Eleftheria terrae: one gene and its partner. The protein of the gene in region 1 binds, or shares a complex with, the protein of each later gene. Links are inferred from orthologs where the notes say so. Each region holds a gene or a part of one and is shown on either strand. Other genes may lie near its edges. The genes, in order: uvrA and mfd.

Region 1 (3,815 bases):
GGCAGGGGAGGGGGCCGAGGCGCTTCATCGAGCGGCTGGAAAAGAGAAGGCTCGCCAGCACCACTGAAGCCGCCGGCGAGCCATAAAGGCGTCCTCGCATAGGTGAGGGAGGGGGTGAGGGGAGCGAGGACGCGGCGGCAGTTTAAAGGCCTGTGGGCACCTCGCGGCAGGTGTTTCAAAGCGAGACACTTCCTTCGCCGAAGCCGCTGGCGATGCGGTAAAGCGGCCGGCGGGACCGGCCGGCCGCTTTCGTCACAACAGCGGCTTGAGGTAGCGGCCGGTGTAGCTGTCAGGGTGGGCGGCGATCGCTTCCGGCGTGCCGAGGGCCACCACCGTGCCGCCGCCGGCGCCGCCTTCGGGGCCCATGTCGATGACCCAGTCGGCCGTCTTGATGACGTCCAGGTTGTGCTCGATCACGACGATGGTGTTGCCGTGGTCGCGCAGCTGGTGGAGCACCTGCAGCAGCAGCTGGATGTCGGCGAAGTGCAGGCCGGTGGTGGGCTCGTCGAGGATGTAGAGCGTGCGGCCGGTGTCGCGCTTGCTCAGCTCCAGCGCGAGCTTGACCCGCTGCGCCTCGCCGCCGGACAGCGTGGTGGCGCTCTGCCCCAGGCTGATGTAGCCCAGGCCGACGTCCAGCAGCGTCTGCAGCTTGCGCGCGATGGTCGGCACGGCGCTGAAGAAGTCGCGGCCTTCCTCCACCGTCATGTCGAGCACCTCGCTGATGTTGCGGCCCTTGTAGAGCACCTCCAGCGTCTCGCGGTTGTAGCGCTTGCCGTGGCAGACGTCGCAGGGCACGTAGACGTCGGGCAGGAAGTGCATCTCGACCTTCAGCACGCCATCACCCTGGCAAGCTTCACAGCGCCCGCCGGCCACGTTGAAGCTGAAGCGCCCGGCGCCATAGCCGCGCTCGCGGGCGGTGGGCACCTCGGCGAACAGCTCGCGGATCGGCGTGAACAGCCCGGTGTAGGTGGCCGGGTTGGAGCGCGGCGTGCGGCCGATGGGCGACTGGTCGACGTTGATGATCTTGTCGAAGGCGTCCAGGCCTTCGATGTCGTCATGCGGCGCCGGCTCGGCATGGCTCTGGTAGAGCTTGCGGGCCATCGCCGTATAGAGGGTGTCGTTGACCAGGGTGGACTTGCCGGAGCCGGAGACGCCGGTCACGCAGGTGAGCAGCCCGACGGGGATGTCCACCGTGACGCCCTTGAGGTTGTTGCCGCGGGCATTGACGATGCGCAGGCGGCGGGCCGCGTCGCCCTCGTCCGGCGCATGCCGCTTCTTGGGCACGCCGATGCGCAGCCGCCGGGCCAGGTACTGGCCGGTCAGCGAGTCCTCGCAGGCCGCCACCTCGTCGGGCGTGCCCTGCACCAGCACGCGCCCGCCGTGTACACCGGCGCCGGGGCCCATGTCCACCACATGGTCGGCCGCACGGATCATGTCTTCGTCGTGCTCCACGACCAGCACCGAGTTGCCCAGGTCGCGCAGGTGGCGCAGCGTGCCGATCAGGCGATCGTTGTCGCGCTGGTGCAGGCCGATGCTGGGCTCGTCGAGCACGTACATCACGCCGGTCAGGCCCGAGCCGATCTGCGAGGCCAGCCGGATGCGCTGCGCTTCGCCGCCAGAGAGCGTGTCGGCACTGCGGTCGAGGCTGAGGTAGTCCAGGCCGACGTTGTTCAGGAAGCTCAGCCGCGCGCGGATCTCGCGCACCACCTTGTCGGCGATCTCGGCCTTGGCGCCCTTGAGGGTCAGCTGCTCGAAGGTCTGCAGCGCCTCGCGCAGGGTGGCATGCGAGATCTCGTAGATCGGGCGGGCCGCACCGCTGCCGGCATCCACCAGCTTGACGTTGCGCGCCTCGCGGCGCAGCCGGGTGCCGTGGCAGTCGGGGCAGGGCTTGGCGTTCTGGTAGCGCACCAGCTCCTCGCGCACGGCCACCGAGTCGGTCTCGCGCATGCGGCGCTCGAAGTTGGGGATCACGCCTTCGAACGGGTGCGAGCGCTTCACCGTGCGCTTGCGCCCGCCGGTGCCCTCGGCCTGGTAGACGAACTCGATCTCTTCCTCGCCGGAGCCGCGCAGCAGCACCTGCTGGGCCTGGGGTGGCAGTTCCTCCCAGGGCAGGTCGATGTCGAAGCCGTAGTGCCGCGCCACGCTTTCCAGCATCGAGAAGGTGTAGCCGTTGCGGCGGTCCCAGCCCTTGATGGCGCCGCTGGCCAGGCTCAGCGACGGGAAGGCCACCACCCGCTCCGGGTCGAACACCGTCACCTCGCCCAGGCCGTCGCAGGACGGGCAGGCGCCCACCGGCGAGTTGAAGGAAAACAGCCGCGGCTCCAGCTCGGCCAGCGAGTAGCTGCACACCGGGCAGGCGAACTTGCTGGAGAACAGGTGCTCGCGGCCGCTGTCCATCTCCAGTGCCAGGGCGCGCCCGTCGGCAATGCGCAGGGCGGCCTCGAAGCTTTCGGCCAGCCGCTGCTTCACGTCGGCGCGCACCTTCAGGCGGTCGACCACGATGTCGATGTCGTGCTTCTCGGTCTTCTTGAGCTTGGGCACCTCGGTGGCTTCGTAGATGGTGCCGTCGATGCGGAAGCGCACATAGCCCTGCGCCTGCATGTCCTGGAACAGCTCGGCATGCTCGCCCTTGCGGTCGCGCATCACCGGCGCCAGCACCATCAGCTTGGTGTCCTCGGGCAGCGCCACGGCGGCGTCCACCATCTGGCTCACGCTCTGCGCTTCCAGGGGCAGCTGGTGTTCCGGGCAGAACGGCGTGCCGGCGCGCGCGTACAGCAGCCGCAGGTAGTCGTGGATCTCGGTGACGGTGCCGACGGTGGAGCGCGGGTTGTGGCTGGTCGCCTTCTGCTCGATGGAGATGGCCGGCGACAGGCCCTCGATCACGTCGACGTCCGGCTTGTCCATCAGCTGCAGGAACTGCCGCGCATAGGCCGACAGGCTCTCGACATAGCGGCGCTGGCCCTCGGCATACAGCGTGTCGAAGGCCAGCGAGGACTTGCCGGAGCCGGACAGGCCGGTGATCACCACCAGCTGGTGGCGCGGCAGGTCGAGGTCGATGTTCTTGAGGTTGTGGGTGCGTGCGCCCCGCACCCGGATCAGCGGGCCTTCCGGCGCCCGGGCCGCCGGGCGGGCCGGCTCCGGTGGGGCGGCCGTGGCCGCGGCCGGACTGCCGGGGGGGCGGCTGGCCGTGGCGGCGGCCGTCGAAGCGGGCTCGGCAGCGGAGGGCGAGGCGGGTTTGCGCTTGGAAGGACGCTCGGGCATGACTCTGGCCGTGAACGGAAAACCCACCATCATAGTGGGCGACCCTGTCGGCTGCTGTCAGGGGCGGTGGCCCGGCGCTGTCCCGCGCGGCGCCGGGCCCTGCCTGGACTCAGGCCGTCGCGAGCGCCGGGGCGCGGCGGCGGCGCCAGCCGGCCATCGCCAGCAGGCCGCCGGCGCTCAGCAGCACCGACGCCGGCTCGGGCACCGGCGTCAGCAGTGCGAACGTGGCCTGGCCCCCGGCGTCGATGCCTTGCACCAGGATCTGACCCTTGTCGTTGATGTCGATCGCCTGCGAGAAGCGCCACCCGGCGGCGCTCGGGTCGAGCAGCGAGTTGACGGCCAGGGCCTTGCCATCGAGCCACAGCACGGCCCGGCCGCCGTCGTGCCCGACGATCCAGCCTTGGTTGTTGACGTCGGTCGCCTGGCTGCCGCTGTCGGCATCGCTGCCGTCGATGCTGTCGAGGAAGGTCATCTTGCCGTCGATCCATGCGGCCGGCTGCCAGCCGGAGGCGGACTGGATGTCCCCGGCGGTCCACTTCTCCGCCGCGCCGACG
Region 2 (4,342 bases), 3.0 Mb from region 1 along the record:
GTCAGCCGGCCGTCCTCGATCTCGAGTTCGTTGGACTTGGCGTGGTCCATCCCCAGGCGGGCCTTGACCCGGTCGGCGAAGAAGGTGAAGCCGCCCGATACCAGCAGCGTGGCCAGGCCGGCCGCCTTGGCCGCGTTCACCAGCTCGTGCGCGCCGGGGTTCAGGCGCAGGCGGTGTTCATACACCTCCAGCAGCGCGCCCGAGGGCACGCCCTTGAGCAGGGCCAGCCGGCGGCGCAGGCTTTCCTTGAAGTCGGTGATCTCGCCGCGCATCGCCGCCTCGGTGATGGCCGCGACCTCGGCCTTCTTGTCGGCGATGTCGGCGATCTCGTCGATGCACTCGATGTCGATCAGCGTCGAGTCCATGTCGAAGGCGATCAGCTTGAAGTCGCTCAGCCGCAGCGTGGGCGTGTCGATCTGCAGGGTCAGTCCGGGGGCGATCTCGGTGGGCATGGGGTGCGGGCAGGGACGGTGGAAAGAGAAGGAATGGAGAGCGTTCTTCAGTGCGCGGGCGCCACCGGCGTGCCGAGCGCGCGCAGCACGTCGCGGATGTACTGGGCCCGGTCCTTCGGCTCCGGGTAGGCCCGCTCGATGCGCAGCTTCTCGTTGCCGGTGAGCTTGACGTTGCGGTTCTTCTGCACCAGCTCGATGATGCGCATCGGGTCGATCGGCGGGTTGGGCCGGAAGGTGATGTTCATCGCCGTGGGGGCCGCGTCGATCTTCAGCACGCCATAGGGCTTGGCCAGCACGCGCAGCCGGTGCACGTCGAACAGGGTCTGGCCTTGCGGCGGCAGCTTGCCGAAGCGGTCGGTGACCTCCTCCAGCAGTGCGTCGATCTGGTCGTTCTTCTCGGCCGAGGCCAGGCGCTTGTAGAGGTTGAGCCGCACGTGCACGTCGCCGCAGTAGCTGTCGGGCAGCAGGGCCGGCGCATGCAGGTTGATCTCGGTGGTGACCGACAGCGGCGACAACAGGTCGGGCTCGCGCCCGGCCTTGAGCGAGCGCACCGCCTCGCTCAGCATGTCGTTGTAGAGCTGGAAGCCCACCTCCTGCATGTTGCCGCTCTGGTTCTCGCCCAGCACCTCGCCAGTGCCGCGGATCTCCAGGTCGTGCATCGCCAGGTAGAAGCCCGAGCCCAGCTCCTCCATGCTCTGGATGGCTTCCAGCCGCTGGGCCGCTTGCTTGGTCAGGCCCTCGACATCGGGCACCAACAGGTAGGCATAGGCCTGGTGGTGCGAGCGCCCGACGCGCCCGCGCAGCTGGTGCAGCTGGGCCAGGCCGAACTTGTCGGCGCGCGAGATCACGATGGTGTTGGCGGTCGGCACGTCGATGCCGGTCTCGATGATGGTCGAGCACAGCAGCACGTTGTAGCGCTGGCCGACGAAGTCGCGCATCACGCGCTCCAGCTCGCGCTCGGGCATCTGGCCATGGGCCACCACGATGCGGGCCTCGGGCAGCAGCTCCTGCAGCTTCTCGCGCCGGTTCTCGATGGTCTCGACCTCGTTGTGCAGGAAGTAGACCTGGCCGCCGCGCTTGAGCTCGCGCAGCACCGCCTCGCGGATGGTGCCGCTGCTCTCGTTGCGCACGAAGGTCTTGATGGCCAGTCGCCGCTGCGGCGCGGTGGCGATCACGCTGAGGTCGCGCAGGCCTTCCAGCGCCATGCCCAGCGTGCGTGGGATGGGCGTGGCGGTGAGGGTCAGCACGTCGACTTCGGAGCGCATCGACTTGATGGCTTCCTTGTGGCGCACGCCAAAGCGGTGCTCCTCGTCGATGATGAGCAGACCCAGCCGGGCGAACTTGACGTCCTGCGACAGCAGCTTGTGGGTGCCGACGACAATGTCCACCGTGCCGTCGGCCAGGCCCTTGAGCGCCTGGTTGATCTCCTTGCCGGAGCGAAAGCGCGACAGCTCCGCCACCTTGACCGGCCAGTTGGCAAAACGGTCGGAGATGGTCTGGAAATGCTGCTCGGCCAGCAGCGTGGTGGGGGCCAGCAACGCCACCTGCTTGCCGCCGGTGACGGCGACAAAGGCCGCCCGCAGCGCCACTTCGGTCTTGCCGAAGCCGACGTCGCCGCACACCAGCCGGTCCATCGGGCGGGGCGAGATCAGGTCCTGGATGACGGCATGGATGGCTGCAGCCTGGTCGGGCGTCTCCTCGAAGCCGAAGCTGGCGGCGAAGGCCTCGTAGTCGTGCGGCGAGAAACGGAAGGCGAAGCCCTCGCGTGCGGCGCGCCGGGCATACAGGTTGAGCAGCTCGGCCGCGGTATCGCGCACCTGCTCGGCGGCCTTGCGCTTGGCCTTGTCCCACTGGCTGGAGCCGAGCCGGTGCAGCGGCGCCTCCTCGGCGCTCACGCCGGTGTAGCGGCTGATCAGGTGCAGCTGGGCCACCGGCACGTACAGCGTTGCCTTGTCGGCGTACTCGAGGTGCAGGAACTCGGTCGGCCCGTCGCCCAGGTCGAGGTTGATCAGGCCCTGGTAGCGGCCGATGCCGTGGTTGACATGCACCACCGGGTCGCCCACCTTCAGCTCCGACAGGTCCTTGATCAGCGCATCGACATTGCTGACCTGCTCCTGCTTGCGGCGACGCCGCGTGCTCGGGCCGGTGGCAAACAGCTCGGTCTCGGTGATGAACTGCAGGCCGGCCGCCTGGCCCTCGCGCAGCCAGTGGAAACCGGCGGCCAGCGGCGCCACAGCAATTGCAAAGCGCGCATCGCCGGCCTCGAAGGCGGCCAGCGATTCGACGCTGGGCGGCTCGATGCGGTTGTCGCGCAGCAGCTCCAGCAGGCTCTCGCGCCGGCCGGCCGACTCGGCCACCAGCAGCACCCGGTGCGGCGTGGTGCCCACATGCACCTGCAGCTTGCGCAGCGGCTCCTGGGCGCCGCGCTCGGCACCCAGGTCTGGCAGCGGGCGAGCCCAGTCGACCGGCTCCTGGCCGCGCACGGCCAGCTGCGCATGCGCGTTGCACAGGCCGAAGAAGTCCTCCGGCCTCAGGAAGAGATCTTCAGGCGGCAGCAGCGGCCGCTCCGGGTCGTGCTGAAGGAAGCGGTGGCGTTCGCGGGTGTCGTTCCAGAAGCGCTTGAGCGCTTCGTCGATCTCGCCGTGCAGCGCCAGAGCGGCCTGCGCGCCGAGGTAGTCGAAGATGGTGGCCGTCTGCTCGAAGAACAGCGGCAGGTAGTACTCGATGCCGGCCGTCGCGATGCCGTTGCCGATGTCCTTGTAGACGCGGGCCTTGCTCGGGTCGCCCTCGATGCGCTCGCGCCAGCGGGCGCGAAAGCGCGCGCGGGCGTCCTCGTCCATCGGGAACTCGCGCCCCGGCAGCAGCCGCACCTCGGGCACCGGGTAGAGGCTGCGCTGGCTGTCCGGGTCGAAGGTGCGGATGGAATCCACCTCGTCGCCGAACAGGTCGACCCGGTAGGGCACGTTCGAGCCCATCGGGAACAGGTCGATCAGGCCGCCGCGCACGGCGTACTCGCCGGGCGAGACCACCTGGCTCACATGCTGGTAGCCGGCGAGCGTGAGCTGCGACTTCAATGAAGCTTCGTCAAGCCGGGCCTTCTGCCTGAAGTGGAAGGTGTAGCCCGCCATGAAGGACGGCGGTGCCAGCCGCACCAGCGCGGTCGATGCCGGCAGCAGCACCACGTCCACCTCGCCCTGGCGCATGCGCCACAGCGTGGCCAGCCGCTCGGAGATCAGGTCCTGGTGGGGCGAGAAGGTGTCGTAGGGCAGTGTCTCCCAGTCGGGAAAGACCGCGCAGCGCAACTCCGGCGCGAAGAAGCCCAGCTCGTCATGCAGGCGCTGCGCGTCGGCCGGCTCCGCGGTGACGATCGCCACCAGGGTCCTGGCTGCCGCCTGCTGGCGGGCGAAGCTGGCGAGCAACAGCGCGTCGGCCGAGCCGGGCGGGCGGGAGACGGTGTAGCGCTTGCCGGGGGCGATGGTGGGGATGTGCATGCGTCCTGTCGCGACAACAAAAGCGAATCGCCCCGGGCGAGGCCGCCCCGGGGCGAAAGAGCCTGCGGATTATAGAATCCGGCCTCCTTGCCGACCTGTGCCCACCATGTATTCCTGCGAGCCGCCGCGCCTATTTGCCCTCGTGCCCTGTGCCGGTGTCGGCGAGCGTGCCGGCGCGGCCGGCCCCAAGCAGTATGCGCCGCTCGGCGGCCGCAGCCTGGTGGCCCACACGCTGGCGGCCTTGCAGCAGGTGCAGCGTCTGTCGGGCGTGATGGTGGTGCTGTCGCCCGGTGACGACCGCTTCGAGCAGGCCGTGCCGGGCTTCGGTGGCTGGGTCGAACGGGTCGGCGGCGCCTCGCGCGCGGAATCGGTGGCCAATGGCCTGGCGGCCTTGCTGGC

What was found.
Region 2: the proteins of uvrA (region 1) and mfd are in contact, whole or in part, in a crystal structure (PDB 4DFC), measured with the Escherichia coli proteins. The link is inferred for Eleftheria terrae from one-to-one orthologs.

The regions. Positions count from the first base shown.
Region 1 is NZ_CP106951.1:3,323,345-3,327,159, reverse strand. What follows is about bases 53-3,563. They hold uvrA (excinuclease ABC subunit UvrA), read right to left. Parts: upstream 3,262-3,563; coding sequence 253-3,261; downstream 53-252. Other genes in these bases: N7L95_RS14690 (DUF3466 family protein), read right to left, coding at 3,371-3,563. Outside these bases: more of N7L95_RS14690, read right to left, coding at 3,564-3,815. UniProt on the Escherichia coli protein: The UvrABC repair system catalyzes the recognition and processing of DNA lesions. UvrA is an ATPase and a DNA-binding protein. A damage recognition complex composed of 2 UvrA and 2 UvrB subunits scans DNA for abnormalities.
Region 2 is NZ_CP106951.1:297,309-301,650, forward strand. Bases 300-4,337 are described here. They hold mfd (transcription-repair coupling factor), read right to left. Parts: upstream 3,944-4,337; coding sequence 500-3,943; downstream 300-499. Other genes in these bases: serB (phosphoserine phosphatase SerB), read right to left, coding at 300-452; ispD (2-C-methyl-D-erythritol 4-phosphate cytidylyltransferase), read left to right, coding at 4,050-4,337. Also shown: more of serB, read right to left, coding at 1-299; more of ispD, read left to right, coding at 4,338-4,342. UniProt on the Escherichia coli protein: Couples transcription and DNA repair by recognizing RNA polymerase (RNAP) stalled at DNA lesions. Mediates ATP-dependent release of RNAP and its truncated transcript from the DNA, and recruitment of nucleotide excision repair machinery to the damaged site.